Regions from separate parts of the Weizmannia sp. WK01 genome, predicted to be linked through region 1. Evidence: riboswitches for the same ligand, from Rfam matches in the RefSeq annotation. Region 1 holds a riboswitch; each other region holds the start of a gene.
The links. Region 1 has a riboswitch for S-adenosylmethionine ahead of OF158_RS02545 (bifunctional homocysteine S-methyltransferase/methylenetetrahydrofolate reductase). Riboswitches for the same ligand answer to the same signal wherever they lie in the genome.
Positions count from the first base shown of each region.

Region 1 (7,236 bases):
TATAGAAGCCATCAAACAGTTTTTGGATGAATAACAGGGGCCGGTTCCGGCTCTTTTTTTTGTTGCAGACAGAAAGCCGTACCGGGAGCAAATTGTCCTTTTGGAGGGTTCAAAAAGACAAAAGAAAGCCGGACTAGGAGCAAATTGTCTTTTTGAAGGGTTCGGGACCACTGAAAAAGTCAATCTGAAAATTCAAAATAATTATATGTACAATAAATTGAAAAAAAATGCCCCCAGTATTTGGTATAATAAAGTTATACTACAAACCAAAACCAAACTGGGGGTATCTATCATGCTTAAAGAAAAAGATAATCAATTAAGCATCTATTCCATATTATACGATAAAATTCCTGAAAATCATACACTTAAATTATTAAGAGATGAAGTGGATTTTAGTTTTATCAATAAAATGCTTGAAAAAACTTACTGTAAAGAATATGGAAGGCCAGCAAAAGAGCCCGAACTTATGGTTAAAATCTTGGTGTTACAAAAACTCTATGACTTATCTGATGAGAAAGTTATAGAAAATTGCTCATTAAACCTTGCATATATGTATTTTTTAGGAATCAATCCGGAAGACGACCTCCCTCACCCAAGTCTTTTGGCAAAATTTCGTAAAAGTAGATTAGAAGGCAATCTCACTATAGATGAAATTATTATTGAAATCATAAACCAATGCATTGAAAAAGGAATTTTACAAAAGGTTTCTGGTATAACGATTGATTCCACTCATACAGAAGCCAACACCAAAAAATATAGACCGGAACGAGTCATGAAACAATTAGCGAAAAAAATCTTTAAAACCGTTAAAGAAGAAAACGGAGAAATACCAAGTGAAATCAACCAAGAAATCCCTGATTATAAAGAAATAGAAAACCATGATGAAGCTAGAAAAACAATGAAGTCCTATCTTGAAGAAACGGTATCAAAGGTAGAAGAACTAGTTGAACTGGAGAAAGCACCTGAAACAAAAGCACTCGTTAATAATGCGAAAGAAATTTTAGCAGACCCGAAGTTTATGGAGCAAAAAGGGGTACGATCGATTGTCGACCAAGAAGCGAGAATAGGGTATAAAAGCAAAAATGATCCTTTCTTTGGTTATAAAACGGAATTTATGATGACAACAGAAGATCGAATGATTACAGCTGTTCATACTGGTAATGGAGCTTATGTGGATGGAACGAAGTTTGATGAATTATTAGAGTTAACCAAGAAAACGAGAATAAAAATGCCAGAAGTATATGGTGATAAAGCCTATTTTAAAAAGCCAATCTTAGACAAAATCTCTGAACTTAAAGCAAAGGCATACATCCCTGTAAGTGAAGCTGCATATCGCATAGACGAAGAAAGATTCAGTTATAACAAAGATTCTGACGAGTGGTTCTGTAGTCAAGGAAACAAAACAATCAAAAAGAAACACTATATAAGAAAATGTGGAAAAGAAACGTATAATTACTATTTTGACAGAGAACAATGTAGAAATTGCCCAATGCGAGAAGTTTGCATAACCGGAAAAACAGTCGGAAAAGTATTAGGGATCGGAATCAACACCCCAGAATTTTATGAGTATAGTCAACAACAGAAATCGGAGGGATTTAAAGAGAAGTATAAAAAAAGAGCATGCCAAGAAGGGAAAAATGGCGAAATGAAGAATTTCCACGGGTTAGATCGTGCCAAATGGTACGGTCTAAAAAGCATGGGCTTACAAGCCAAGCTAACAGCCTTGGCAGTAAATTTAAAGAGGATAGCCGCCATACTATCCTCTAAAAAGGCGAATTATAGCCAAACATTTGTCATTTTTACTAATTTCTATGGTAAAGAGTACCATTTACAGAAAATTTCTTACACTACACAGCAAATTTTACATAAAAAAATGGCTTTTTTCAGTGGTCACGAAGGGTTCAAAAAGACAAAAGAGAGCCGTACCGGGAGCAAATTGTCCTTTTGGAGAGCTCTAAAAGACAAAAGAAAGCCGGACCAGGAGCAAATTGTCCTTTTGGAGAGCTCAAAAAGACAAAAGAGAGCTGGACCAGGAGCAAATTGTCCTTTTGGAGAGCTCAAAAAGACAAAAGAGAGTCGGATCAGGGGCGAATTGTCCTTTTGGAGGGCTCAAAAAGACAAAAGAAAGCCGGACCAAGAGCAAATTGTCTTTTTGAAGGGTTCAAAAAGAAAAAAGAGAGCCGTACCGGGAGCAAATTGTCTTTTTGGAGAGCTCAAAAAGACAAAAGAAAGCCGGACCAAGAGCAAATTGTCCTTTTGAAGGGCTCAAAAAGACAAAAGAAAGCCGGACCAAGAGCAAATTGTCTTTTTGAAGGGCCCAAAAAGACAAAAGAAAGCCGGACCAGGAGCAAATTGTCTTTTTGGAGAGTTCAAAAAGACAAAAGAAAGCCGTACCGGGAGCAAATTGTCTTTTTGGAGAGCTCAAAAAGACAAAAGAGAGTCGGACCAAGAGCAAATTGTCCTTTTGGAGGGCTCAAAAAGGCAAAAGAAAGCCAATTAGACAAAAGGGACGAAACCGCATCCAATATGAATTTCAATTTCCCCCTTGTCATGTCACCCGGCAAAGTGTAAAGTATAAATAAGTCAAAATTTTAAGTACGTTCAATCGAATAGCCTTATCAAGAGAGGCGGAGGGACTTGGCCCGATGAAACCTCAGCAACCAGCCCATAAGGCACGGTGCTAAATCCAACAGGTATACCTGAAAAGATAAGGAGAATGTTGTCATCTTGCCTCCTTTTCTGGGAGGCTTTTTTCATATCATTCAAAGGGAGTGTAAAAATTTGGACCTTCTCGAAACGTTAAAAAACCGCATCCTTGTTGCGGACGGGGCAATGGGGACACTGCTATATGCATACGGCGCCGACACATGTTATGAGTCATTCAACCTGACCCATCCGGAAGACATCCACGCGATCCACCGCGCCTATATCGAAGCAGGCGCATCGGTCATCCAGACAAACACGTACAGCGCCAACTATATCAAGCTAGCACAGTATGTCCTGGAAGAAAAAGTAAAAGACATCAACAAAGCGGCCGTCCGGATTGCAAAAGAAGCGGCAAACCGTGATACATTTATACTCGGCACGGTCGGCGGCATCCGCGGACAACGCAAAACCGAAGCAACACTTGCCGAAATCAAGCGTACGTTCCGCGAGCAGATTTTTCACCTCCTGAACGAAGGAGTTGATGCCCTGCTTTTGGAAACGTATTTTGACGCGGAAGAACTGTATACGGTCGTAGACATTGCGAAAAAAGAAGCGGATGTCCCGGTCATCGCCCAGTTCTCGCTTATCGAACCGGGCGTGCTCCAAAACGGAACCCCGGTCCGCGACGCGTTCAAGGAACTTGAAAACCGCGGCGCCGATGTGACCGGCCTGAACTGCCGGCTCGGCCCGCACCACATGATCCAGGCGTTCGAAGAAATCCCGATACCGAAGCGTGCCTTTTTGTCCGCATACCCGAATGCGAGTCTTTTAGATTACGAGGAAGGCAGGTTCACGTTCACGAATAACGCCGATTATTTTAAAACATGCGCCGAAAAACTGGTCGAACAGGGTGTACGCCTGATCGGCGGCTGCTGCGGCACGACGCCGGCTCACGTCAAAGCAATCGCAGAAGGGGTGCAGGGGCTTTTACCTGTCACAGAAAAAACGGTCCGCCCACCGAAAATCGAGATCGCGGCCGCCCCGGCGCAGCACGAACCACCGTTGCATGAAATCGTAAAAAAACGGCGTTCCGTCATTGTCGAATTGGACACACCGAAAACGTTGAACACGGCCCGCTTTTTTGAGGGGGCAAAAGCGCTGCAGGCATCCGGCATTGATGCCCTCACAATGGCCGACAACTCGCTTGCAAGCCCGCGCATCAGCAACACAGCGATTGCTTCAATTTTAAAAGAGAAACATGGCATCCGGCCGCTTGTTCATATTACATGCCGTGATCGTAATTTGATCGGGCTGCAGTCGCACTTAATGGGCCTTGCTGCGCTCGGGATTGACCAGGTGCTTGCCATCACGGGGGATCCGACAAAAATCGGCGACTTCCCGGGAGCGACGAGCGTATACGATTTGTCATCCATGGAACTGATCGCAATGATCAAGCAATTCAATGATGGCATCTCCCATTCCGGCAAATCGCTTCACAGGAAAACGAATTTTTCCGTCGCGGCTGCATTTAACCCGAACGTCCGCAATCTTGATAAAACGGTCGGGAGGTTGGAGCGCAAAATCCGCTACGGTGCCGATTATTTTATCACCCAGCCTGTGTTCAGCACGGAAAAAATCGAGCAAATCCATGAAGCAACGAAGCATTTGGACGCGCCGATCTATCTTGGCATTATGCCGCTTACCAGCTACCGGAACGCGGTCTTTCTGCACAATGAAGTGCCGGGCATCAAACTGACGGATGAAATTTTGGCGGCGATGGAAAAAACAAATGGCGACCCTGCGAAAGCACGTGAAGAAAGCCTTGCGATCAGCCGTACCCTGATCGACGCGGCCCTCGGCTATTTCAACGGCATTTACTTAATTACGCCGCTCGAACGCTACGAACTGACGGTGGAATGCACGCGCTATATCCACGAAAAAACAGCAGTGCAAGGCGCAGGCATTGTCTGAGACTGCAACGAAAAGAGTACAGGCGGATTCATTAAAGTGAAACTTTGATAGCACTGTCCAATTGCAAGATTAAGAAAAGAGCTCAAGAAGGCAAAACGAAACCTTGGCCGGCTTCAGCCCCTGCGAGATGCATGCACTTTAAACTCAATCAAAAGTGGCACCGGCGCCGCCAGCATCGGAACGCGACCCAGCCAGGTACCAAATGTTACCGTACGTCGCAATCTCAATATCAAACGTACAGCCAAAGGGGGAATTTTTCATGGGGCAAACGTTATTTGAACAGCAGCTTGCAAACCGCATTCTCATCCTTGACGGGGCGATGGGGACGATGATCCAGCAGCAACACCTTACCGCGGCAGATTTTGGCGGCGAAGCATACGAAGGCTGCAATGAACACTTGAATCTCACAGCACCCGATGTCATCCGCTCGATTCATGAAGCATATCTCGAAGCGGGGGCTGACATCATCGAAACGAACACATTTGGCGCAACGTCCATCGTCCTTAACGAGTACGGCCTCGGGCATCTCGCTGAAAAAATCAACATCGAAGCCGCGCGCATCGCCAAGCAGGCTGCCAAAAAATTTTCCACACCCGAGCGGCCGCGGTTTGTCGCCGGTTCGATGGGCCCGACAACAAAGACGCTCTCCGTCACGGGCGGCACTACTTTTGACGCGCTCAAAACCGCTTACCAGGAACAGGCTTGCGGGCTCATAAAAGGCGGCGTCGACGTGCTCCTTCTCGAAACATCGCAGGACTTGCTGAACGTCAAAGCCGCTTTTCTTGGCATTACGGACGCATTTAACGAAACCGGAAAAAAACTGCCGCTTCTCATCTCCGGCACCATTGAACCGATGGGCACAACGCTTGCCGGCCAGAACATCGAAGCATTTTACATTTCCGTCGAGCATATGCAGCCGGCCGCAGTCGGGCTTAACTGCGCGACCGGCCCGGAGTTCATGGCCGACTCGATCCGCACACTCGCGGGGCTCGCCAAAACGGCAGTGAGCTGTTACCCGAACGCCGGGCTTCCCGACGAAGAAGGGCATTACCACGAAACACCGGAATCGCTCGCTGTCAAAATGAAAGGCTTCGCCGAAAAAGGCTGGCTCAACATCGCAGGCGGCTGCTGCGGCACAACACCTGCCCATATCAAAGCACTGAATGAAGCACTTGCCGGGCTCCCGCCGCGCCAGCCTGCAAAACAAGAGCACCACGCCGTCTCCGGCATCGAACCCTTTATTTACGATGACCCGTCCACCCGCCCGATTTTTGTCGGCGAACGCACAAACGTCATCGGTTCGCGCAAGTTCCGGCGCCTGATCGCGGAAGGCAAATGGGAAGAAGCGAGCGAAATTGCCCGTACCCAGGTCAAAAACGGCGCACAGATCATCGACATCTGCCTCGCCGACCCGGATCGCGATGAAATCAGTGACATGGAAAATTTTATTTCGATCGCCGTAAAAAAAGTGAAAGTGCCATTTATGATCGATTCCACGGACGAAAACGTAATCGAAAAAGCTTTTACATACTGCCAGGGAAAAAGCATTGTCAATTCCATTAACCTTGAAAACGGGACGGAACGGTTTGAAAAAGTCGTGCCGCTCCTCAAAAAATACGGGGGTGCCGTTGTCGTCGGCACGATCGATGAAGAAGGGATGGCTGTCACTGCCGAACGGAAACTTGAGATAGCGCGCCGCTCTTATGACCTGCTCGTCGATATGTACGGGCTCAACCCGCGTGATCTTATTTTTGACCCGCTCGTGTTCCCGGCCGGCACTGGCGACAAGCAGTATTTTGGCGCAGCAAAAGAAACAGTCGAAGGCATCCGCCTCATCAAAGAAGCGATGCCGGAATGCCAGACGATCCTCGGCGTCAGCAATGTTTCATTCGGGCTGCCACCTGCCGGGCGTGAAGTGCTAAACTCAGTGTTTCTCTACCACTGTACGAAAGCCGGGCTGGATTACGCCATCGTGAACACAGAAAAACTCGAACGCTTTGCGTCCATCCCGGAAGAGAACGTGAAAATGGCCGAAAAACTGTTGTTTGAAACGAGTGACGAAGCCCTTGCCGCGTTCACCGAATATTACCGCGGCAAGGTGCAGGAGAAAAAAGCGCCAAAGCGCACGATGACGCTTGCCGAACGGCTTGCGAATTACGTTGTCGAAGGGACGAAAGAAGGCCTCATCCCGGATCTTGAACAGGCTTTGAAGGAATACCCGGATCCGCTCGCCATTATCAACGGCCCGCTTATGGACGGGATGGCGGAAGTCGGCCGCCTGTTTAACGACAACCAGCTCATCGTCGCAGAAGTCTTGCAGAGTGCGGAAGTGATGAAAGCATCCGTCGCATTCCTTGAGCCTTTTATGGAAAAAAATGAAACAAGCACAAAAGGGAAAGTGCTGCTCGCAACCGTGAAAGGCGACGTCCATGATATCGGCAAAAATCTGGTCGACATCATTTTGTCAAATAATGGCTATAAAGTGGTCGACCTTGGCATCAAAGTGGCGCCGGCTGATCTTATCCACGCCGTCCGTAAAGAGAAACCGGATGTAATCGGGCTATCCGGCCTCCTTGTCAAATCCGCCCAGCAAATGGTCGTCACTGCCCAGGATTTGCG
Region 1 is NZ_CP109616.1:530,958-538,193, forward strand. It holds gene OF158_RS02535 (LCP family protein) at 1-34, shown strand, start outside; partial or broken gene OF158_RS02540 (IS1182 family transposase) at 293-1,768, shown strand; SAM riboswitch class I at 2,613-2,714, shown strand; gene OF158_RS02545 (bifunctional homocysteine S-methyltransferase/methylenetetrahydrofolate reductase) at 2,782-4,617, shown strand; gene metH (methionine synthase) at 4,877-7,236, shown strand, end outside.

Region 2 (7,236 bases), 140 kb from region 1:
GACTGTCCTGCGTGAAAGTTGGCGCAGCAGTATGCCGTTTGTCCAGGGGTCATGATGCTTGTCCAAATGAATCATTTTTCCACCTCGCTTTGCCTTCATTCAGTCTGTGTCAATTGATATATGTAGTTTACCCCCGCAGGTTGGAAAACGCACTGAAAAAGAAGACTTTTCCAAACCATAGTTGTTAATATAAAAAATAAATTGAATTTTATGTTAGAATCAATGAAAAGGAAGGTGAAATTTAATGAGCCTGCCAAAATGTTTGAATTGTAACCATCAATTTAAGTGGATTTATATTTTTAAGAGACTATGGAAGTTTGACCAAACCATGGAATGTCCAAATTGTACAGCCAAGTTATATCCAAGTATGAAGTTTCGAAATAAAGTTGGTTATCTTTCTCTACTTTGCCTTTTCGTATCATTTGGACTGATGATATTGGGCATTCCAAAAGTTGCATTCATAACACTAATCGTCATTATTTGGGTTTGTTTGATTCTTACGATGCCTTATGTTTATTCGTTTGATAATAAGGAAAGACCTCTATGGTAAAAGGTAGCTGTTGCTCCTTTTTAAAAAGATGCTGCAGAAATCCGGGTGAGATGAAGCACAGATTTGAGCCTGGTACGACTGAGGACATCCGCAAGTTTAAAGATGAATGACCAATCTGGTACAGAAGCAAAATTTTGAAGAAAAGCCCAAGGAAGCTAGCCAAAAAATGAAGGGTCAGTTGGAAACCTTTTCCATCAAATGAGGATCAAAAACCGACATATAAACATTTTTCTTGAAAATGGGCCTGATTTTCTTTATCAGAATTTTTCGTTGACGAATAGCATAAGAAGGTATACAATAAACTTCAAGCTTATATATTGTTATTTTCTTATCAAGAGAGGTGGAGGGAAGGGCCCTGTGAAGCCTCGGCAGCAGGTCCGGAAATGGGCACTGTGCCAATTCCTGCAGGTGGTGGCCTGAAAGATAAGAAGATTTCCCGGGAATGGATATCTTCTTACTTCAGGGTAAGAAGATTTTTGTCGTTTAATCCTTAGTAATCGAATGCGAAAGAAGGGAATAGAGTGGAGCAAACGCGGCTCACATATGAACAGTTTACGTCGGATCCGTTCGCAGCGTTCGTGCCGGAAGATGAAACGAAGGGCGCATTGGAAATTTTGCAGTGGGCATATGGCACGTACGGCAAATCAGTGGTATATGCGTGCAGTTTCGGCGCAGAAGGAATGGTGCTGATTGATCTCATTTCGAAAGTCAGAGAAGATGCGGATATCGTATTTTTGGATACCGACCTGCACTTTCCGCAGACTTACGAATTGATTGAAAAAGTGAAAAAGAAATATCCGGCTTTAAATATACAAATGAAAAAACCGTCGCTTACGCTTGATGAACAGGCGGCGCAATACGGATCTGCCCTTTGGAAAAGGGATCCGGACCAATGCTGCTATATCCGGAAAATCAAGCCGCTTGAAGAAACGCTGCAGGGAGCGGCGGCCTGGATATCCGGCTTACGGCGGGAGCAATCGCCGACAAGGGCAAAAACGAATTTTGTCAATAAAGATGAAAGGTTCCATTCGATTAAAATTTGCCCGCTGATTCATTGGACATGGGATGATGTTTGGAACTATATCCGGTCTAACAATCTTCCATATAACGAATTGCACGACCAGGGATATCCGAGCATCGGCTGCTTCCCGTGCACACGTGCTGTCGGAAACAGCGACTCAAGAGCAGGAAGATGGGCGGGCTTTAATAAAACCGAATGCGGGCTGCATACGGTTCAGAAAAAATAAGGCTGCTATATAAAATGACATAGGTAATAAGAGTAAGCATCAGTCTGCATGACAAGATTTCGTTCATTTTACAAAATTCCTAGATTTGGTAAGAATGCGGCAAAAATTTATATACAAATCGGTTTTATGAAAAAACCAGGGAAAAAATTGCACTTGGAAGCTGATTCAGCGTATAGAGAAGATAAAATCGCATTTTCGAAGATGGATTCTTTTATATTTTGAGATGGAGCTTGCTGATAAATTGGGTACAAACGCAGAATTGGACCCGTTCAGCAAGCTCTAGCGGCAAAAGCAGCCAGCTTTTTCAGGTGCCCGCTTGTAGCCAATCCAGACTAGGATTGTTCAAGTGCTCGCATCAACCAAAACAACGAGTCCGATTAAGTTTAAAGCAGGTGAAGAAATGAGAAAAGTATATTTAGTCGGGGCAGGACCCGGCGATCCGGAGCTGATTACAGTGAAAGGATTGCGCCTGATCCGGGAAGCGGATGTCATTTTATATGACCGGCTGGTGAATCCGGACCTGTTAAAAGAGGCAAGGCCGGATGCAGAACTTGTCTACTGCGGGAAAAAACCGGATGCCCATACGATGACGCAGGATATGATCAACCACCTGCTTGTGAAATTTGCTAACCAAGGAAAAACGGTTGTCCGTTTAAAGGGCGGTGATCCGTTTATATTCGGTAGAGGCGGGGAGGAAGCGGAAGTCCTGGTGCAAAAACATATTCCGTTTGAAATCGTGCCGGGAATTACAGCCGGTTCCGCTGTGCCCGCCTATGCCGGCATTCCGCTCACCCACCGCGGGCTCAGTACATCCGTTGCTTTTATCGCGGGCGTCACGAAAAAAGGCGAAGATCTTGATGCGTATTGGTCCAAATATGCGGGAATTGATACACTTTGCATTTATATGGGCGTGAAAAATCTGCCACTCATCTGTGCGCAACTGATAAAGCACGGCAAATCACCGGACATGCCGGCTGCACTAATCCGCTGGGGCACGACTGAAAAACAGGAAACCGCGGTCAGCACGCTTGGAAATTTAAGTGAAAAGGCGGCTGGGCTGCGCAACCCATCGCTTTTGATCATCGGAGAAGTGGTAAAACTGCGCGAAGAGTTAAAATGGTTTGAACAGCTTTCTGCTGCTCCGGCCTGTACCGGGTGAACGGGTATGAAACAAGGCGTTTTATATGTCAGCCATGGCAGCCGTGTGCCTGAAACCGCCCGGGAAGCAACAGCGACGATCCGGCAAGCAATGGCGCAGGTGGATGCGGATCTCCAGGAAATTTGCTATCTGGAAATTGCGGAACCGGATATTGCGGCAGGGATTGATGCGCTTGTCCGGGGCGGCGCAGGGCGCATTGCTGTTGTGCCGGTATTGCTGCTGAGTGCCGGGCATTATTATGAGGATATCCCGCGCGCGATCCGGGAAGCGAAACAGCGTTATCCGCATATTGTGTTTACGTACGGCCGCCCGCTCGGTGTCGGGGACCGGATCATCGAAATTTTGGCAGAAAATATTTTGGAAACCGGCATGCCTCCGGGTGCCTGGATTCTGCTTGTTGGACGCGGCAGCCGCAACCCGGAAACACTGTGCGATTTTGCAAAAATTGCTGCCGGGTTGCGTGCGCAATTGGGGACAGAACAGATCAAAACGGCTTATTTGGCAGTGCTTGAGCCTCGTTTTGATGATGCGCTGAAGGAGCTGACCGCAACCGGGCACCCGGTAGTTGTGGCCCCTTATCTTTGGTTTACCGGCGTGCTCGTCCGGTCGCTGGAAAAGAAAGTGGGCATGCTGCAGCGGGAAGGATATGATATCCGGCTGGCACGGTATCTCGGCTGCCATCCGGATATGGCGGACGCATTGGCCGTTCGGGCAAAAGAAGCGTTGGGCGCAGAGGATTTTATTTGAGATCACGGGATTTTTACCCAGTCAAGCCTGCGGTGTTTTCTATTGTGCACCCCGGACTTTTTGGGGCGATGCAGTTTAAAAGGTGCCGGGGTGCAGCGTTCATTGCGCGTACCGGCACTTTTTTGGGTCCGATGCAGTTTGAAAAATGCCCGCGGCTCGGCGTTTTCCATTGCGCGTGCCGGCACTTACCCGATTCCGGCTTTCCAGGAAACGCTGGAATGGGAGCATGCCAAGCAGGGAGAACGGCGGGCTTTTTGCAATGGATAAACTGGAAAGGAGATCAGGAATGGTTTGGGTACCGGTTATGGTCGATTTAGACGGGAAGCAGGCTGTTGTTATCGGCGGTGGAAAAGTTGCGGCACGCAGATTCCGGCTTTTGCAGGAAGCGGGGGCATACGTTACCGTCGTGAGCCCGCACCTGAACGATGAATTGCAGGCTATGGCTCAACAACGCGCATTCATTTGGAAACAGAAAACATTCGAACCAGAAGACATCCGGCAGGCCGATGTGGTTATTGCAGCGACAAATGATCCGGAGACAAACAGCCGGATTGTTGCCCATGCCCCGGCCAAAGCCCTCGTGAACGATGCCGGCCATGCGGGAAATGGCAACCTTGCTTTTCCGGCGTTTTTCCAAAAGGGCAGGCTTTCCATCAGTGTTTCTACAGCCGGGGCAAGCCCGAAACTGGCTTCCAAAATTGCAAATGAATTATCCGAACATTATGATACGAACTACGCCCAATATGTGGATTTTTTATATGAGTGCCGCCAGCTTCTGAAGCGGCCGCAGTTTTCTCCATCGGAAAGAAGCGAATGGCTGGAGAAGCTGCTTGGAGAAGCATACCGCAAGCCTGAAAAGCAGCAGGAAACCTTATCTTTCTTTCACAGCCGCATACAAGGGACTGCCCGTTGAAAAACGAATGAAGCTGCAGCTTTGGGAAGTCAGCCGGTGTGCCCGGCGAAAAACTTGGCAAGCCTGTTTGCAACCCGGAATGGCTTCCGTTACAATGGGGTTAAAAATTTTCACAAAAAGGAGTGTCGCCATATGTCATTGGAAGATGTCAAAGCCTATTTTAAGCAGTGGGATCGGGAAGAAGATGTTCTCGTCCTGTCGTCATCAAGCGCGACGGTTGAACTTGCAGCTGAGGCGCTGAACACGGAACCGGAACGGATTGCAAAAACGCTTGCGTTCAGGGGTACCGGTGAGGAAGAAGCCCTTCTTGTTGTCACCGCGGGAGATGCGAAAATCGACAATAAAAAATTCCGGCAAACATTCGGCGGGAAAGCGCGGATGCTGTCACCGGAAGAAACGCTTGAGCATACCGGCCATGCTGTCGGCGGCGTCTGCCCGTTCGGTTTGAAAAAAGATTTGCCGGTCTATATGGACGTCTCACTCAAACGGTTCACGACCGTATTTCCGGCATGCGGGAGCGGCAACTCGGCAATTGAATTGACCTGCGAAGAATTGTATACATACGGGAAGGCCGAAAAATGGGTGGACGTCTGCAAGGGCTGGAAAACGGTGGAAGATTACCAGCAAGTAGCTGGGACTGGTGTCTTATCGGATCCGCAATAATCTACGTGTCGCTTCAGACTTGCCTTTGAGATGGAAAGAGGCCCCGGGTACGCGCCGGAAAATGCTTGATATATAATTAGGGCTTCCTGAATAAGCAAAATTCCTAGATTTGGCAAGGATGCTGACAGCTTTGGCATAAATTTAATGCGAGGCCTTCGTTTTTGCTTGCTTTCTTAATGTAGACGCGCCTTATGTGAAGGAAGGCCATCTTTTTTTCGTGCTTTCTTAACGTAGACGGGCTCTATGTTAAGAAAGGCCGTCAATTTTTCGTACTTCCTTAACGTAGACGCCCTCTATGTGAAGAAAGACCTTCAATTTTCCGTGCTTCCTTAACATAGACGGGCTCTATGTGAAGAAAGGTCATCTTTTTTTCGTGCTTCCTTAACGTAGACGGGCTCTATGTTAAGAAAGGCCGTCAATTTTTCATGCTTTCTTAACGTAGACGCGCCCTAAGTGAAGGAAGGTCTTCGATTTTTCGTGCTTTCTTAACGTAGACGGGCTCTATGTCAAGGAAGGTCTTCGGTTTTCCGTGCTTTCTTAACGTAGACACCCTCTATGTGAAGAAAGACCTTCAATTTTCCTTGCTTTCTTAACATAGACGGGCTCTATGTTAAGAAAGGCCGTCAATTTTTCATGCTTTCTTAACGTAGACGCGCCCTATGTGAAGGAAGGCCGTCAATTTTTCATGCTTTCTTAACGTAGACGCCCTCTATGTGAAGAAAGACCTTCATTTTTCCGCGCTTCCTTAACATAGACGGGCCCTATGTGAAGGAAGGTCATCTTTTTTTCATGCTATCTTAACGTAGACGCGCCCTATGTAAAGGAAGGTCTTCGTTTTTGCTTGCTTTCTTAACGTAGACGGGCTCTATGTGAAGAAAGGCCGTCAATTTTTCGTACTTCCTTAACGTAGACGCCCTCTATGTGAAGAAAGACCTTCAATTTTCCGTGCTTCCTTCACATAGACGGACTCTATGTGAAGAAAGGTCATCTTTTTTTCGTGCTATCTTAACGTAGACGCGCCCTATGTAAAGGAAGGTCTTCGTTTTTTCGTGCTTTCTTAACGTAGACGGGCTCTATGTTAAGGAAGGCCATCTTTTTTTCGTGCTTTCTTAACGTAGACGGGCTCTATGTGAAGAAAGGCCGTCAATTTTTCATGCTTCCTTAACGTAGACGAGTCAAGTCCAGGTTATTGTGTAAATTTATGGGCAAATGTTTTCAACCACCCCTTCATTTTTTCGGCTTAACTTCCATGGATTTTTTTCTTCATCTCCGGGAAGGGATGTCAAATGCCTTTCAATTTGACATCCCTTCCCGGAGATGAAATCATCCATGATGGAAGTTAAGCTGAAAATGCTGCTAACTATTCTTTCCCATAAGTGACTTCCTCTTCGAGTATTCTGTATCTTGATACTGCATTAAAACGGCACCAACCAAACGAAAAGCAGATTGGGTATTAGGAAAAATGCGAATGACCCTTTCCCTTCTACGAACCTCTTGGTTAAGCCGCTCGAGGGAATTAGTACTCCGTATGTGCATACGAATATTCTCAGGAAAGTTCATGTATTGGATAGTATCTTCAAAACCTTCATCTAAAATGGCCAGGGCTTTTTCAAATCTTGCTTCTGTACCAAATTTGTTTATTAATTCATCTTTAAACTTGCGTATGTCCTCAATCGTAACGGCCTCAAACACGCGCTTAATCATCACCCGGATTTCTGCAGTATCTTTTTTGGGCAGTTTTTCAATGATATTGCGTTTAAAATGAACATTGCACCTTTGCCAAGCAGTGCCAATGAATTCCCGTTGTATTGCTTTCTGAAGGCCCATGTGAGCATCGGAAATAACGAGTTTTGGTGATTGGAGTCCACGTGATTTAAGTTGTTTAAAAAATGAACTCCAACTCTCCAAACTTTCTGCATGGTCAACGCTTAAACCCAGTATTTCACGTGTATTCTTC
Region 2 is NZ_CP109616.1:393,415-400,650, forward strand. It holds gene OF158_RS01995 (glycosyl hydrolase family 28-related protein) at 1-75, opposite strand, end outside; gene OF158_RS02000 (TIGR04104 family putative zinc finger protein) at 245-550, shown strand; SAM riboswitch class I at 876-980, shown strand; gene OF158_RS02005 (phosphoadenylyl-sulfate reductase) at 1,072-1,797, shown strand; gene cobA (uroporphyrinogen-III C-methyltransferase) at 2,198-2,956, shown strand; gene OF158_RS02015 (sirohydrochlorin chelatase) at 2,963-3,703, shown strand; gene OF158_RS02020 (NAD(P)-binding protein) at 3,963-4,616, shown strand; gene OF158_RS02025 (YbaK/EbsC family protein) at 4,749-5,279, shown strand; gene OF158_RS02030 (IS256 family transposase) at 6,636-7,236, opposite strand, start outside.
Region 2: linked by a shared signal. The riboswitch ahead of OF158_RS02005 (phosphoadenylyl-sulfate reductase) and the one ahead of OF158_RS02545 (bifunctional homocysteine S-methyltransferase/methylenetetrahydrofolate reductase) in region 1 are both predicted to bind S-adenosylmethionine.

Region 3 (7,236 bases), 1.8 Mb from region 1:
CGGTAAAAATCGGACAAAAGGTAAATGTCCAGGATAACTGCGTCCTGCACGAAAGCCCGCAAACACCGCTCATACTGGAAGATGAAGTGACGGTCGGCCACCAGGTAATTTTACATAGCTGCCATGTTCGGACAAAAGCTTTGATCGGCATGGGTTCAATTATTCTTGACGGCGCCGAAATCGGGGAAGGCGCTTTTATTGGCGCCGGCAGCCTTGTAACGCCCGGGAAAAAGATTCCTCCGCATACGCTTGCGTTCGGCCGCCCGGCAAAAGTGATCCGTGAACTTACCGAAAAAGATATCCAGGACATGCGCCGCATCGTCCGCGAATATGCCGAAAAAGCACAGTACTATAAAAATTCCGTCGGGCGCTGACAAAGGTTACCGGCGGGGACAAAAATAACGCCTTCTTTAAAAGCATCGGCAGCCGCACTGTTTTAAGCCGCAAACAAGCGAAAAAATGAACAAAAAAAGCCATGCTGCGAACCGGGATAAATGCAAAGCTTACCAGGCATATACGAAAAAAGCGTTATACGATAAAGGGGCCTGCCCCCGTTTCCGATTACACGGAAGCGGGGCCAGACCCCCCTTTTTTGTCCCAGCTTTCTTACTGTGAAACGCTGAACGAACACCGGACCATTTCACAATTCCATCCCCTTTTGAAGACGGAAAAACCTCCTGTCCGCTCATTTTGCGGACAACTTTACCCGGTTATTTTCCCGATTGTGAATCGATTTTTTGGAGATTACAGCGAAGCGCCGGCAAGCCCCCCTTGTGCTCCTTTTTGGAAATCGTACTTGTCTTCCATATACACGGCATGCCAGAGCATGAAAATGAGCACGGTCCAGATTTTCCGGCTGTAATCGAGCTTGCCTGCACAATGGTCTTCCAAGAGCTTCAGTACATATTGTTTGTTGATGATGTCATCGGTCGGGCTCGTTTTGATGATCTCTGCCGCCCAATCATGCATTTCATCTTTCAGCCAGTGGCGGATCGGGACCGGGAACCCGAGTTTTTTCCGATTCAGCACATGTTCCGGCACAATGCCTTCTGCCGCTTTGCGCAAAACATACTTCGTTGTGTTATGAGACGTTTTTAAGCTCGCCGGAATTTGCGAAGCGACCCGGAACACTTCTTTATCCAAAAACGGCACACGCAGTTCAAGTGAATGGGCCATCGTCATCCGGTCCGCCTTCAGCAAAATATCGCCGCGCATCCACGTATGGATATCGATATATTGCATCCGGTTAACCGGATCATAGCCTTTTGTTTCATTGTACAGCGGCTTTGTGATGTCACGGTAGTCAAGGCTGTTGTTATAAGTCAACAGCAAGTCGCGTTTTTCTTCTTCGGTGTACATTTTCGCATTGCCAATATAACGGTCTTCCATCGGTGTGACGCCGCGTTCGATAAAGCTTTTTCCTTTTACCCCTTCCGGCAACACTTTCGCCAAAGCTTTCAAAATAGATTTTCCGGCAGCCGGAATTTTTTCAAAAACTTCAAGCGACTGCGGTTCACGGTAAATATTATAGCCGCCGAACAATTCATCCGCGCCTTCGCCAGACAGAACAACGGTCACATACTTTCTTGCTTCACGCGCCACAAAATAAAGGGGCACACAAGCAGGATCTGCGAGTGGATCGTCCATATGCCAAATGATTTTTGGCAGTTCTTTCATGTATTCTTCCGGCGTGATCACATAGCTGATATTTTCAACCCCGAGTTTTTCCGCCGTTTCTTTGGCCACATCAATTTCACTGTAGCCGTCGCGTTCGAAGCCGACGGAGAATGTTTTAATGCCCGGATGGAACTGTTTTGCAATCGATGCCGTAATCGAGGAATCGATCCCACCCGACAGGAATGCGCCAACCGGTACATCGCTGCGCATATGGACTTTCACCGAATCAATCATTACGTCACGCACTTCTTGAATAAATTCGTCCTCGCTTTTATGAACCGGGTGGAAGGATGCTTTCCAATATCGTTTGATTTCCATCGGTTTGCCAATTTTTTTCACAAAATAATGGCCCGGTTCAAGTTTCCGGATGTCTTTTGTCATGGTGAAAGGTTCGGGCACAAATTGGTAGGTTAAATAATATTGGACAGCATCATAATTCAGTTCTGGTTTTTCCATGGCAAGCAAAATGCTTTTCTTTTCAGAACCGAAATACATTTTATCGCCGTCTTCATAATAGAAGAACGGTTTAATGCCGAACGGGTCACGCGCGCCGCACAGCGTTTGTTCCTGCTTATCCCAGATCGCAAACCCGAACATCCCGCGCAGACGTCCGATCGCTTTTTCGCCGTAACGGCTGTACATGGCAAGAATGACTTCCGTATCCGAATTCGTTTCGAATGTCATCCCTTCTTTTAGCAGTTCTTCACGCAATTCCACATAGTTATAAATTTCGCCATTAAAAATAATCCAGTACCGTTCGTTTTCGTATGTTAAAGGCTGGTGCCCCGCCTCGATATCGATAATGCTCAGGCGCCTGAAACCGAACTGGATATGCTCGTCTTCATAAAAGCCTTCATCATCCGGGCCGCGGTGCTCAATCATATGATTCATCTGTTTAAACTGTTGCCTGTCTTCGTCTGATAATGTAACGGGATGGTCATGGACGCAGCCAATAAATCCGCACATGTAAAAAGTCACCTACTTCATTTCGATATACTCTATTGTAAATTTATTTCTTTAAAAAACAAATGTATTTCCGCCAAAATTTGACGGCCAAATTCTGCACATGTAATATAGTTTAGCATGTTTTCCGCCAGTTTGCAGGGTTTTTGTTAAAAATGAGGCAAACAGGATTCCTTATTCCCGCCGTTTTATGAAAAAGAGCGGCCTGTATACCAGGCGCGCTCTTTTTCCTATTATTTTCCGATATGATTGCGGGCGAATTCGTTCAACGCCCCGGCTTTGTCCGTTTTTTCCCAAGGCACATCCAAATCATCGCGGCCGAAATGCCCGTACGCAGCGATCTGCCTGTAAATCGGACGGCGCAAGTCGAGCATTTTGATAATGCCGGCCGGGCGCAGGTCAAAATGAGCTTCGACCGCCTCGATCAGCACTTTTTCCGGCACTTTTCCGGTCCCAAACGTATCGATGGAAATAGAAACGGGCTTCGCCACCCCGATCGCATACGCAAGCTGTACCTCGCATTTTTCCGCAAGGCCTGCCGCAACAATATTTTTCGCAACATAGCGGGCGGCATAAGCAGCGGAACGGTCCACTTTCGTCGGGTCTTTCCCGGAAAATGCGCCGCCGCCGTGACGTGCATAGCCGCCGTACGTGTCGACAATGATTTTGCGGCCGGTCAGCCCCGCATCCCCTTGAGGGCCGCCGATAACAAAGCGGCCGGTCGGATTAATCAAATACTTTGTATCCGCATCGAGCAAGTGTGCCGGCACAACCGGTTCAATGACGTATTTTTTCATATCTTCCTGGATTTGTCCGGCGCTTGTGTCAGGATCATGCTGCGTTGAAATGACAATCGTATCAATGCGGGCAGGCTGGTTGTTCTCGTCATATTCAACTGTCACCTGTGTCTTCGCATCCGGGCGCAAATACGGGATCACTTCTTGTTTGCGGAGTTCAGCAAGACGGCGGGCAAGCTTGTGGGCAAGCGAAATGGGAAGCGGCATCAGCTCTTCTGTCTCATTGCAGGCAAACCCGAACATCAGGCCCTGGTCGCCGGCTCCGATTGCCTCAATCTCTTCGTCGCTCATCCCGCCTTCGCGGGCTTCCAAAGCCTGGTTAACGCCGCGCGCAATATCTTCGGACTGTTCGTCAATCGATGTCAGCACAGCGCATGTTTCCGCATCAAACCCGTATTTCGCGCGCGTATAGCCGATCTCTTTAATGGTCTTGCGCACCACTTTCGGAATATCCACATATGTATTGGTGGAAATTTCCCCCGTGACGAGCACAAGCCCTGTCGTGACGGAAGTTTCACAGGCAACGCGGGCATTCGGGTCTTTTTCTAAAATGGCATCCAAAATGGCATCGGAAATCTGGTCGCAAATTTTGTCCGGATGGCCTTCCGTCACCGATTCCGATGTGAACAAATGCCGTCCTTTTAACATCCGCTTTTCCTCCTTATATGGTTACATATTGGAAACGGTACTCATACCCTAAACTCGATTCATTTCATGTACAAAGCCAAAAATAAAAACCTTCCCCATTCATCATGAGTGGAAAGGTTTTGACTTCAATCAATCGCGCCTTTCACTCTTATCGTTCAAGGAAACATTCCTTGCTGCAGGTTAGCACCTTTGCCTGGAAGTCAAGCGGCAGCTGCGTTGCGAGCGCATTGCCTGTTCCAGAGGCGGGTTGCTGGGTTTCATCGGGCCCGTCCCTCCACCAGCTCGGGATAAGAGTATCCGTTCAAAGTAAAATCATACGCAATTTAGCAGGCGCTGTCAATGATTTTTTCGCCCTTCTCCCCTTTGTCCTCTGCATTTTTCCCGGAAAAAAGTATGTAATAAACGGATGAATATGTTATACTGATATCGTTTAAAGTGAAATAAGTTATTCAAAGGGGCGGTTTATGAAAATGGATCTGATTGGCGCTTCTGACGATTTAAAGTTTTTGTTGTCGGGGGAAAACGTACGCATGCAGCTTTCCGTGCCACAATTAATGGAAAAAATTATCGAACGGAAAGAAGCTGTACTGACAACGGAAGGGGCCATTTCTGCTGCAACAGGAAAATATACAGGAAGGTCACCGAAAGATAAATTTATTGTCGTCGACTCCGAATCAAAAGACCGTGTCGACTGGGGCAAAATCAACCAGCCGGTTTCTCCCGGCGTGTTCAACAGGCTTTATGAAAAAATGGTCCGGCATTTAAAAGGGAAAGACGAAATTTTTGTGTTTAAAGGTTTTGCGGGTGCCGATCCAAAAAGCCGCCTTCCGATCCAGACCGTGAATGAGTTCGCCTGGCATAATTTATTCGCGCATCAATTGTTTATCCGGCCGGATGCGGAGGAGCTCTATCAACACGATGCGCAATTTACGATTCTTTCCGCGCCGCTGTTTAAGGCAGACCCGGCGCTTGACGGCACGCATTCCGAAGCGTTCATCATGATTTCACTTGAACGCCGGATAATTTTGATCGGCGGGACGGAATATGCAGGCGAAATGAAAAAAAGCATTTTTTCCATCATGAATTACTTGCTGCCGCAAAAAGGCATCCTTCCCATGCACTGCTCCGCCAATACTGGGAAAAACGGCGATACGGCCCTGTTTTTCGGCTTGTCCGGGACCGGGAAAACGACGCTTTCCGCCGATCCGGAGCGCGCACTTATAGGGGACGATGAGCACGGCTGGTCCGACAGCGGTGTCTTCAATATTGAAGGCGGATGCTATGCAAAGTGCATCGGGCTTACGGAAGAAAAAGAACCACAAATTTACCAGGCGATCCGTTTTGGGACCGTACTTGAAAATGTGGTCGTAGATCCGGTGTCCCGCAAACCGCAATATGACAACAATGCACTGACGGAAAATACAAGGGCTGCTTACCCGATTGAAAACATCGGCAATATTGCCCGCTCCGGCATGGCCGGCCATCCGTCAACCATTATATTCCTGACGGCCGATGCATCCGGTGTCCTGCCGCCGATCAGCAGGCTGACAAAAGAGCAGGCCATGTACCATTTCTTAAGCGGTTACACTTCTAAACTGGCCGGTACCGAACGCGGCGTCACGCGCCCGGAAGCCGTGTTCTCCACTTGCTTCGGCGCGCCGTTTTTGCCGCTTGAGCCCGCCGTTTATGCGGAAATGCTCGGCGAGAAAGTTGACAGGCACAACGTCCAGGTATTTCTTGTCAATACCGGCTGGACAGGCGGCCCGTACGGAACCGGTTCCCGCATGAAATTAAGCGATACGCGGGCCATGGTCCGGGCTGCGATAAACGGCAAACTGAAAGATACCGAAACACGGCAGGATGATATTTTCGGGCTACACATCCCGGTTCATATTGAAGGGGTGTCAGATGACGTCCTTTATCCGGCAGATACATGGACGGACAAGCAGGCTTACCGTGAAAAAGCGTTCGAACTTGCAGCCCGGTTCAAAGAAAATTTCCGGCAATTTTCGGTGCCGGATGACATTGAAAAACTCGGCGGCCCGCTTATATAAGCATAAACGGGAGCCCGCATTTTAAATTAAAATGAGACTCCAATTAAATTGTGGTATGCTCATTTCTGTAAAAGCGGAAACGCTGCAGCAACCCAAAAGGTTACGGCGAGTACCAAGGGTCTGCTCATTTAAGCAAAAGCGGAAACCCAGTTAAAACCAGGTGCTTGTCTGGACGGCGCTGATTCCTTCCTGCACTGCCCATTGATGGTGGGCACCGGCCATTTTTTCCACAGCCTCGTGAAGGTTGAGCCATTCCAAGTTATGGCTTCCTTTGCGGGGCTGTTCCCATTTTCCTAAATAAAACAGGCCTTCATCCATGGACCGCGCGCCCGTTTCCTGTGCCGCTTTGCCTAAAAAGCCCGCGATTTCAAGTTCCGCGCCGACTGTCCGCATCAGGCAGGCAAGTTCAGACTCCCCGCGGCTGATTTCCCCACCCGGCAGCCTGTAGCCGCTGCCCGATGGCACCACCCCGACTTTTTCTTTTTTCGCATCAAAAATGACGGCATATGCGCCGCAAGCTTTTTTGTAGTCCGTTTCCATCTTTGGACTTCTCCTCCTTTTTCAAGCAAATGCGGAAGGCCGGCCCTTTACCTCAAGTATTCGATTCTGGCGGGAGTAGCTGCCAGCCTTTTTAAATCGCTGCGACCAGTTCTCTTTTCCAGTTTTAGAAGCCGGCCTCTCTTCCGATTAGTATTTTCAATCCTGCCCATTTCATCCCGAAGAACCAGGCTGGCGGCACACTTGCAAGACGTGTTGCGTTCGCCAATATTCCTGTCCACACCGGTCTAGGCCCAGTTGAAAAATTTTAGCAGTTCCATTCACCAATACTCCGGCACCACTCCCGCCGGATCCGTTCTTTCTCCGCGCTACCCGCAAGCTGGTTCACCATTCACAAGGCATTGCCCTTTGGCCGAATTCCGGCGTTCTCCGCAAGACCAGCCAGGCATTACACTTGTAAAATTCCCTTCCGCCCGTCCTGATAAACTAAACAGGCGCCGCGGACCATGGTGCGGCGCCTGTTTAATTCGGCGTGTTCAAAGAAACCAATTCATAGTGAACGATCGTTGTATTGTTTTCCCATTCCAGTTTGCGGATGA
Region 3 is NZ_CP109616.1:2,479,211-2,486,446, forward strand. It holds gene OF158_RS11855 (gamma carbonic anhydrase) at 1-374, shown strand, start outside; gene asnB (asparagine synthase (glutamine-hydrolyzing)) at 745-2,643, opposite strand; gene metK (methionine adenosyltransferase) at 2,874-4,085, opposite strand; SAM riboswitch class I at 4,231-4,379, opposite strand; gene pckA (phosphoenolpyruvate carboxykinase (ATP)) at 4,550-6,139, shown strand; gene OF158_RS11875 (NUDIX hydrolase) at 6,290-6,679, opposite strand; gene OF158_RS11880 (DUF2584 family protein) at 7,160-7,236, opposite strand, start outside.
Region 3: linked by a shared signal. The riboswitch ahead of metK (methionine adenosyltransferase) and the one ahead of OF158_RS02545 (bifunctional homocysteine S-methyltransferase/methylenetetrahydrofolate reductase) in region 1 are both predicted to bind S-adenosylmethionine.

Region 4 (7,236 bases), 640 kb from region 1:
GGCTTTGCCGCTTTTATCAATCTTGTCATGGATAACGATTTAAACATTATTAACCGCGAATTGATTGACAAACGCATTTTAATCCAGGATATCGGCGGCCTCTCAACGGATATCGCCGTGATCAAAAACAGGACAGTCGATGATGACCGGGCGCAGGGATTTAATCTCGGCGTATCAGAAGCGCTTGAACAGATCCGTGAAGAAATCCGCGTCAAATACGGGGTCGAATTGGACAGCCGCCGTGATGTGATCGATATTATCACGAAAAAGCATGACCGCAACCATATTATGGTAAAAGGCAGCCGGACAAGCGTGCACGACATTACAGACCGGATTCTGTTTGACCTTGCAAAGAAACAATACCGCCTGCTCCGGAACGTGTGGCAGAAAAACTCACAAACAGAGATTTGCTATTTTGTCGGCGGCGGTTCTGTTGTCCTGAAAGATTACTTAAAAACGCTGAACAACAGCCTTGACGGCTACAATATTGATTTCTTTGAAGATGAAAAAGAGAGCATCTGGATGATGGCCAATGCTTACTACAAATTAATTTCGGATTATGTGAGGAAAAACAATAAACCGGAAGACAAAGGAAAGAAACCGGTCGAATCCAAATAAGGTGAAAAAATATGGAAAAACAAAGCGGGATGAAGCGGGGCCAGACGATTGCGTTCCGGATCCCCCAGGATACGCCCGATCATATTTTAAAAGAACTGTCAAAGTTAAAAGAAAAAGAGAAACGGAACTTCTCCGCCAAAATAGCCGGATATGTGATACAAGGTGTTAACCAGTCGCTCGTAAAGGACAAAGAAACCATTACAATCCCGCTGCCGCGCAAACTGACAAAAGTGCAACATGACTGGCTGAAGCATGAACATTCGGAAGCGATGCTCGGCAGCATTGTTTACGAACTGATTCAGGATCCACTCCGGGCGACTTCGCTCTTTGCGGCCCTTTCGAAACAACCTGTATCTATGGATGAGACGCTTTTTTTACAGGAAGACGAATTGCCGCAAACCAGCGAAGAAGCGGACGGGAAACCGGTTCGATCCGGTGGTGAGCCGCCTGGATCGGATGATCTTGATGCATTCGACTGGAGAACTGCCGCCGCCGAACCGGCACCGCCCGAAACGGGAGCGCCGGAAAAAGAAGAAGATGCGGAAGACCTGCTCGGGGATTTTCTCGCCAGCATGAATAAATGAAGTGCGCAGGGTGAACCCCTGTGTGTCTAAAACTTGTACGAAATGTAAGGGGATGGCACAGATGGAAAATATAATCGAAGTTGCCGGTGTGAGCCTGATGCGCGACGGCAAAAAACTGCTCTCGGACATTCACTGGACGGTCAAAAAAGGGGAGCATTGGGCTGTCCTCGGCTTAAACGGTTCCGGCAAAACCACTTTGCTCAATATGATCAACGGGTATATTTGGCCGACAAAGGGGAGCATCAAGGTGCTCGGGAAAGCGTTCGGAAAAACAAGCCTGCCGGAACTGCGGAAATCAATCGGCTGGGTCAGCTCCTCCATCCAGGAAAGGATACCGCGCACCCAACTTGCACGCGATGTGGTCATCAGCGGCAAATATGCATCCATCGGGCTGTATGAAGCGGTGGATGCACAAGACGAAGAGAAAGCCCTGCGCTTGATGGAACAATTACATTGTGCTTCCCTTTTTAGCCGTGCTTATGAACATTGTTCGCAAGGAGAGCGGCAGAAGCTTTTAATTGCGCGCGCGTTAATGGCGGAACCGCGCATCTTAATTTTGGACGAGCCTTGCAACGGGCTGGATTTGTTTGCCCGGGAAATTTTGCTAGAAAGTGTGGAAGAGCTGGCGAAAGATAAGAACGGACCGACGCTTGTATATGTCACGCACCATCCGGAAGAAATTTCTCCCGCTTTCCAAAAAACATTGCTGATCAGAAACGGGGAAGTTTTCCGGCAGGGCCGGACTTCCGAGATGATTGAAAAACAAGTGCTTTCCCGCTTTTTTGAGCATGAAATTCACGTGGAGTGGCGCGGAAACCGGGCATTGTTTCAAGTTGTCTGACGATTGAAAAACAAAAAAATATAAAATAATGAATTGACAAATCCCGAGCCGTCCACTAATATTTAAATATAACAAATGAATAACTTATCCAGAGAGACTGAGGGACAGGCCCGATGACGTCCAGCAACCTTCAAATCTTTTTTTGAAAGGTGCTAATTCCTGCAGAATGGTTCATTCTGAGAGATAAGTCACTTGACCGGCAAACCTCTTTCGAATGAAAGAAGTTTTTTTTTTGCCAAAAGGAACAGAAGGAGTTTTCAACATGCTGGTATTAGAAGATATTCATAAGGTATACGGAAAAGGGAAGGACAAAAAGGTTGAAGCGTTAAAAGGCATCAACCTGCGTGTTGAAAAAGGGGAAATCTTCGGGGTGGTTGGTTACAGTGGTGCCGGGAAAAGCACACTGATTCGGTGCGTCAATCTGCTCGAGCGGCCGACTTCCGGGAAAGTGCTCGTTAACGGGGTCGACCTTGTGCGCCTGCCGCCTGCCAAGCTACGTCAAGAGCGAAAAAAAATCGGCATGATTTTCCAGCAGTTCAATCTGCTTCAGTCAAAGACGATTTTTCAAAATGTGGCCATGCCGCTTGTGCTGGAACATCGCCCGAAGGAAGAAATAAAGGCAAAAGTGGCAGAATTATTGTCTTTTGTCGGGCTGGAAGAGAGAATGCATCACTACCCTGACCAGTTGTCAGGCGGCCAGAAACAAAGGGTCGGTATTGCAAGAGCCCTTGCGACAGATCCGGACATCTTGCTTTGTGACGAGGCAACGTCTGCCCTTGACCCGAATACGACCGAAGCCGTGTTGGACCTTTTGCGGAAAGTCCGGGACGAGCTGGGCATTACGATCCTGATGATTACCCACGAAATGAATGTCATTCGTGATATTTGTGATAAAGTGGCGGTGCTGGACGGCGGAAAAATTGTGGAGCAGGGCCCTGTAATCGACCTTTTCACAGAACCGAAAACGCAAATTGCGAGAAGCTTTGTGAAAACTGTGCTGAATGATTCGATTCCGCCATCGGTGCAAAAACTGATCGATGAAAGCAGCAAAGACAACCCGCACGGCATTTACCGGATTCTGTTTAAGGGAGCTTCCACCAATATGCCGCTGTTATCCAATACAGCAAAACAATTTTCAATCGACCTGAATGTGCTTCATGGCATGATCACCGAACTTCAGGGAATCCCTTTTGGCAACCTGCTTGTCGAATTGAAAGGCGACCCGGAAGAAATGAAGCGGGCCATTCAGTACATCAACGATCACGAAGCGATCATTCGGGAGGTGGAGAAAAATGGCATTTGATTGGTCATGGTTTTGGCCGCAATTTTTCACGGCAATGGGCCAGACGCTGTATATGGTGGCTGTATCATTACTCATTTCCATCATCATCGGCATCCCGGTTGGCGTCATTCTCGTTATTACCCGGGAAAACGGCATATGGGAAAACAAATGGATTTTTAATATTTTAAATGTGATTATCAATATTTTTCGGTCGATCCCGTTTATTATTCTCGTTGTCGCGATCATTCCGTTTACGCGCTGGGTTGTCGGGACAGCGATCGGAACAACCGCAGCGATTGTGCCGCTTGTGTTGTACACTGCTTTTTACATCGGGAGGCTCATTGAAAGTTCACTGCTTGAAGTCGACAAAGGGACAATCGAACTTGCGCAGTCAATGGGGGCGACGAACTGGCAGATTATTTGGCGGTTTTTGCTTCCGGAAGCAAAGGCATCCATGGTGCTCAATTTAACGATTGCCACCATCGGGCTGATTGGGGCTTCCGCGATGGCGGGCGCGGTCGGTGCCGGCGGGATCGGGGATTTGGCGATCACGTACGGGTACAACCAGTTTCAGACAGGCGTCATGATCGTTACCGTTATCACGCTGGTCATTTTCACCCAGCTTGTCCAGACATTGGGCAACTTTCTCTCCAAAAAAATCCGGAGAAAATAATATTGGGAAAAAGGGTTACACCTTTTTTATAAAAAATTCAATTCAGGGGGACTTAGCAGCGATGAAAAAATTTGCGATTCTATTATTGGGACTGATCCTGGTTTTGGCAGGATGCGGGGCCAAAAACAATTCGAGCAGTACAAGCACAAAAACAATCAAAGTCGGGACAACCACTTCTGAAGTGCCGACATGGAATTTAATCCAGAAACTCGCGAAAAAGAAAAATATTAATATTAAGATTGTCCGCTTTGACGACTATGTTCAGCCGAACCTCGCATTAAGCGACGGGGAAATTGATATTAACGCGTTCCAGACGGTTGTTTATTTCGATGATTTTATCAAACAACGCAATCTGAAGCTTTCGGCGATCGGCACAACGAATATTTGGCCGATGGGGATCTACTCGAAAAGATATAAAAAGGTCAGCGAAGTGAAAGATGGCGACCAAGTTGTGATTCCGAAAGACCCGACAAACCTCGGCAGGGCTTTGCTTTTGCTGCAAAAAGCCGGATTGATTACGACGAAAAAAGGTTTCACAGGCAAAGGCGGGCTTGAAAATGTCGCTTCAAACCCGAAACATTTGAAAATTACTGCCGTGGATGCCGCCCAAACACCGCGCGGCCTGGATGATTCGGCACTCGCTGTGATCAATTGCGATATGGCCATTAATGCCGGCTTAAACCCGACGAATGACTCCATCTTCCGTGAAGATGCGGGCAACAAAGCGTATATCAATATTATTGCAGCCCGGACAAAAGACAAGAATGACAAAACGTTGAAAGAAATCGTAAACATTTATCATTCAAAAGAAGTCTCTGACTTTATCAAAAAGCATTATAAAGGTGCAGCCGTCCCGGTCAATAAACCGGTATCGTATTTAAAAGATTATAAGCAAACACAATGATGGCAAATAGTTTCATAGCAGCCCCCTAAAAAACAGCGGGCATAGAGACAGGCGGTTTATCCGCCCCATAGCAGAAAAAAACGGCGGGATACAGTTCGAACGGTATCCCGCCGTTTTTCTATTGGCTGGGCTTTTTGAAACACTGCTTTTTTGCTTTCCTAAAACCGGTGAAGTCTTTTATAATAAAAGAAAGGGTTTTCAATACGGACGGGTGGAAAACAAAGGGGGATCCTTTATGGCAACACTTTTGCCGGTAATGCTTGAGCGGGCCGGGATTCTTGTCATTGCTGCTTTTTTACTCTCGCGGCTGAAGACATTCCGGCAAATTATCCATCAGGAATACGGACGGAAAGAAAAAGTGGTGCTGATTATTGTTTTTGGAATTTTTGGTATCATTAGTAACTATACCGGCATCGTTATTGAGCATGGGAAAGTCTCGCATGCTTTCGGGCAGGGGCATTTATCGGTTGAAAGTGCGATTGCCAATACCCGAATCATGGGCGTCGGGATTGCAGGCCTTTTGGGCGGGCCGGTTGTCGGCATCGGCGCAGGCCTGCTTGCCAGCATCCACCGCCTCTCTCTCGGCGGCTATACGGATATTGCCTGCAGCCTGTCGACGATGATTGCCGGCATTATCATGGGCTTTATTGGCAGACGCTTTAACGTGCGCGGGAAGTATGCTGCGCTTGAAGCGGTCGCTGCTGGGGTTTTAATGGAAATGCTACAGATGGGCATCATCCTGGCAGTAGCAAAACCTTTTGAAGAAGCAGTGGCGCTCGTCCGCCTCATCGCGGTACCGATGATTTCGATTAACGGCTTTGGTACGTTTATTTTTATCTTGATTATCCAGACGATTTTACTGGAAGAAGAACGGACAAGGGCGGTGCAGACCCATAAAGCGCTGCAGATTGCACAGGAAACGCTAGCCCATTTCCGGAAAGGGCTGAACATGCAATCATGCAAAGAAGCGGCAGAAATAATTTTGAAGCATACAGCAGCTGATGCCGTCGCTATTACGGACCGGGAAAAAGTGCTGGCGCATGCAGGGGTAGCATCGGACCATCATATTCCGCTTGAGAGCATGTCGACAAAGCTGACGGAAAGGGTGCTTTTGCACGGGAAAATCATGGTCGCCAGAACGGCTAAGGAAATCCAGTGCAACCATGAAGGCTGCCCGCTCCAGGCGGCGATCGTGCTGCCGCTGTTTGTCCGCGAACAAGTTGCGGGCACGTTAAAGCTTTACTTTACATCAGCATCACAATTAAGCGCGGTCGAACAGGAACTGGCGGAAGGTTTGAGCAAGTTGTTTTCCAACCAGCTTGAACTGGCGGAGGCGGAACTGCAAAGAAAACTTTTGAAAGATGCCGAGATTAAAGCGCTCCAGGCCCAGGTTCACCCACATTTTTTCTTTAATGCGATTAACACGATTACATGCCTTGTCCGGACAGATGCGGATAAAGCAAGGGAACTGCTCGTGCAGCTCGCGGCCTTTTTCCGCAGCAACCTGCAGGGGGCGGGAAAAATGCTGATCCCCCTTGAAAAAGAACTGGAACATGTGAAAGCTTATTTGGCCATTGAACAGGCACGGTTTCCGGGGTGGTATCATGTTCATTTTGATATTGATCCGCTTTTACACACAGCGATGGTGCCGCCATTTACACTGCAGCCCTTGGTGGAAAACGCCGTCCACCATGCTTTCACACAACAATTTACGAAAAATCCGTTTATTGTTGTCCGCGCACGTGTGAAAAACGGAAAATTCATCATGGAAACGGAGGACAACGGAAAAGGCATTTCTAAAGAACAGGTGCAGTCGCTTGGCAATGTGGCTGTCGACTCGGCCGAGGGGACTGGGACAGCCTTGTGGAACATCCGGAAAAGAATTGAGGAAATCTACGGGCATAGTGCTGTATTCCGGATTGAAAACAGAAAAACCGGCGGAACCAAAGTGGCCATTTCGATACCATTAGAGGAAATATGGGGGGGAGAATATGCTGAAGGCATTTGTAGTGGATGATGAAGCCCCGGCCCGAGATGAATTGATTTACTTGCTGAAAAAAACGGGGCAGGTGGAATTGGCGGGCGAAGCCGGATCCGTAAAGGAAGCGCTTGCGAAGCTGAAAGAAACCGAGGCGGATATTGTGTTTGCCGATATGATGCTGACAAACGAGCATGGCATAGATCTCGTGAAGGAAATCAGCCGCTATCCGCAGCATCCGGCCGTTGTATTTGCGACCGCTTATGATGAATATGCCGTAAAAGCGTTTGAACTGAATGCTGCAGACTACATTTTAAAACCGTTTGAAGAAAAAAGGGTAGCACAGACAGTCGCAA
Region 4 is NZ_CP109616.1:3,589,257-3,596,492, reverse strand. It holds gene OF158_RS17095 (ParM/StbA family protein) at 1-618, shown strand, start outside; gene OF158_RS17090 (hypothetical protein) at 630-1,202, shown strand; gene OF158_RS17085 (ABC transporter ATP-binding protein) at 1,264-2,043, shown strand; SAM riboswitch class I at 2,125-2,233, shown strand; gene OF158_RS17080 (methionine ABC transporter ATP-binding protein) at 2,306-3,346, shown strand; gene OF158_RS17075 (methionine ABC transporter permease) at 3,336-3,998, shown strand; gene OF158_RS17070 (MetQ/NlpA family ABC transporter substrate-binding protein) at 4,060-4,902, shown strand; gene OF158_RS17065 (sensor histidine kinase) at 5,138-6,919, shown strand; gene OF158_RS17060 (LytR/AlgR family response regulator transcription factor) at 6,894-7,236, shown strand, end outside.
Region 4: linked by a shared signal. The riboswitch ahead of OF158_RS17080 (methionine ABC transporter ATP-binding protein) and the one ahead of OF158_RS02545 (bifunctional homocysteine S-methyltransferase/methylenetetrahydrofolate reductase) in region 1 are both predicted to bind S-adenosylmethionine.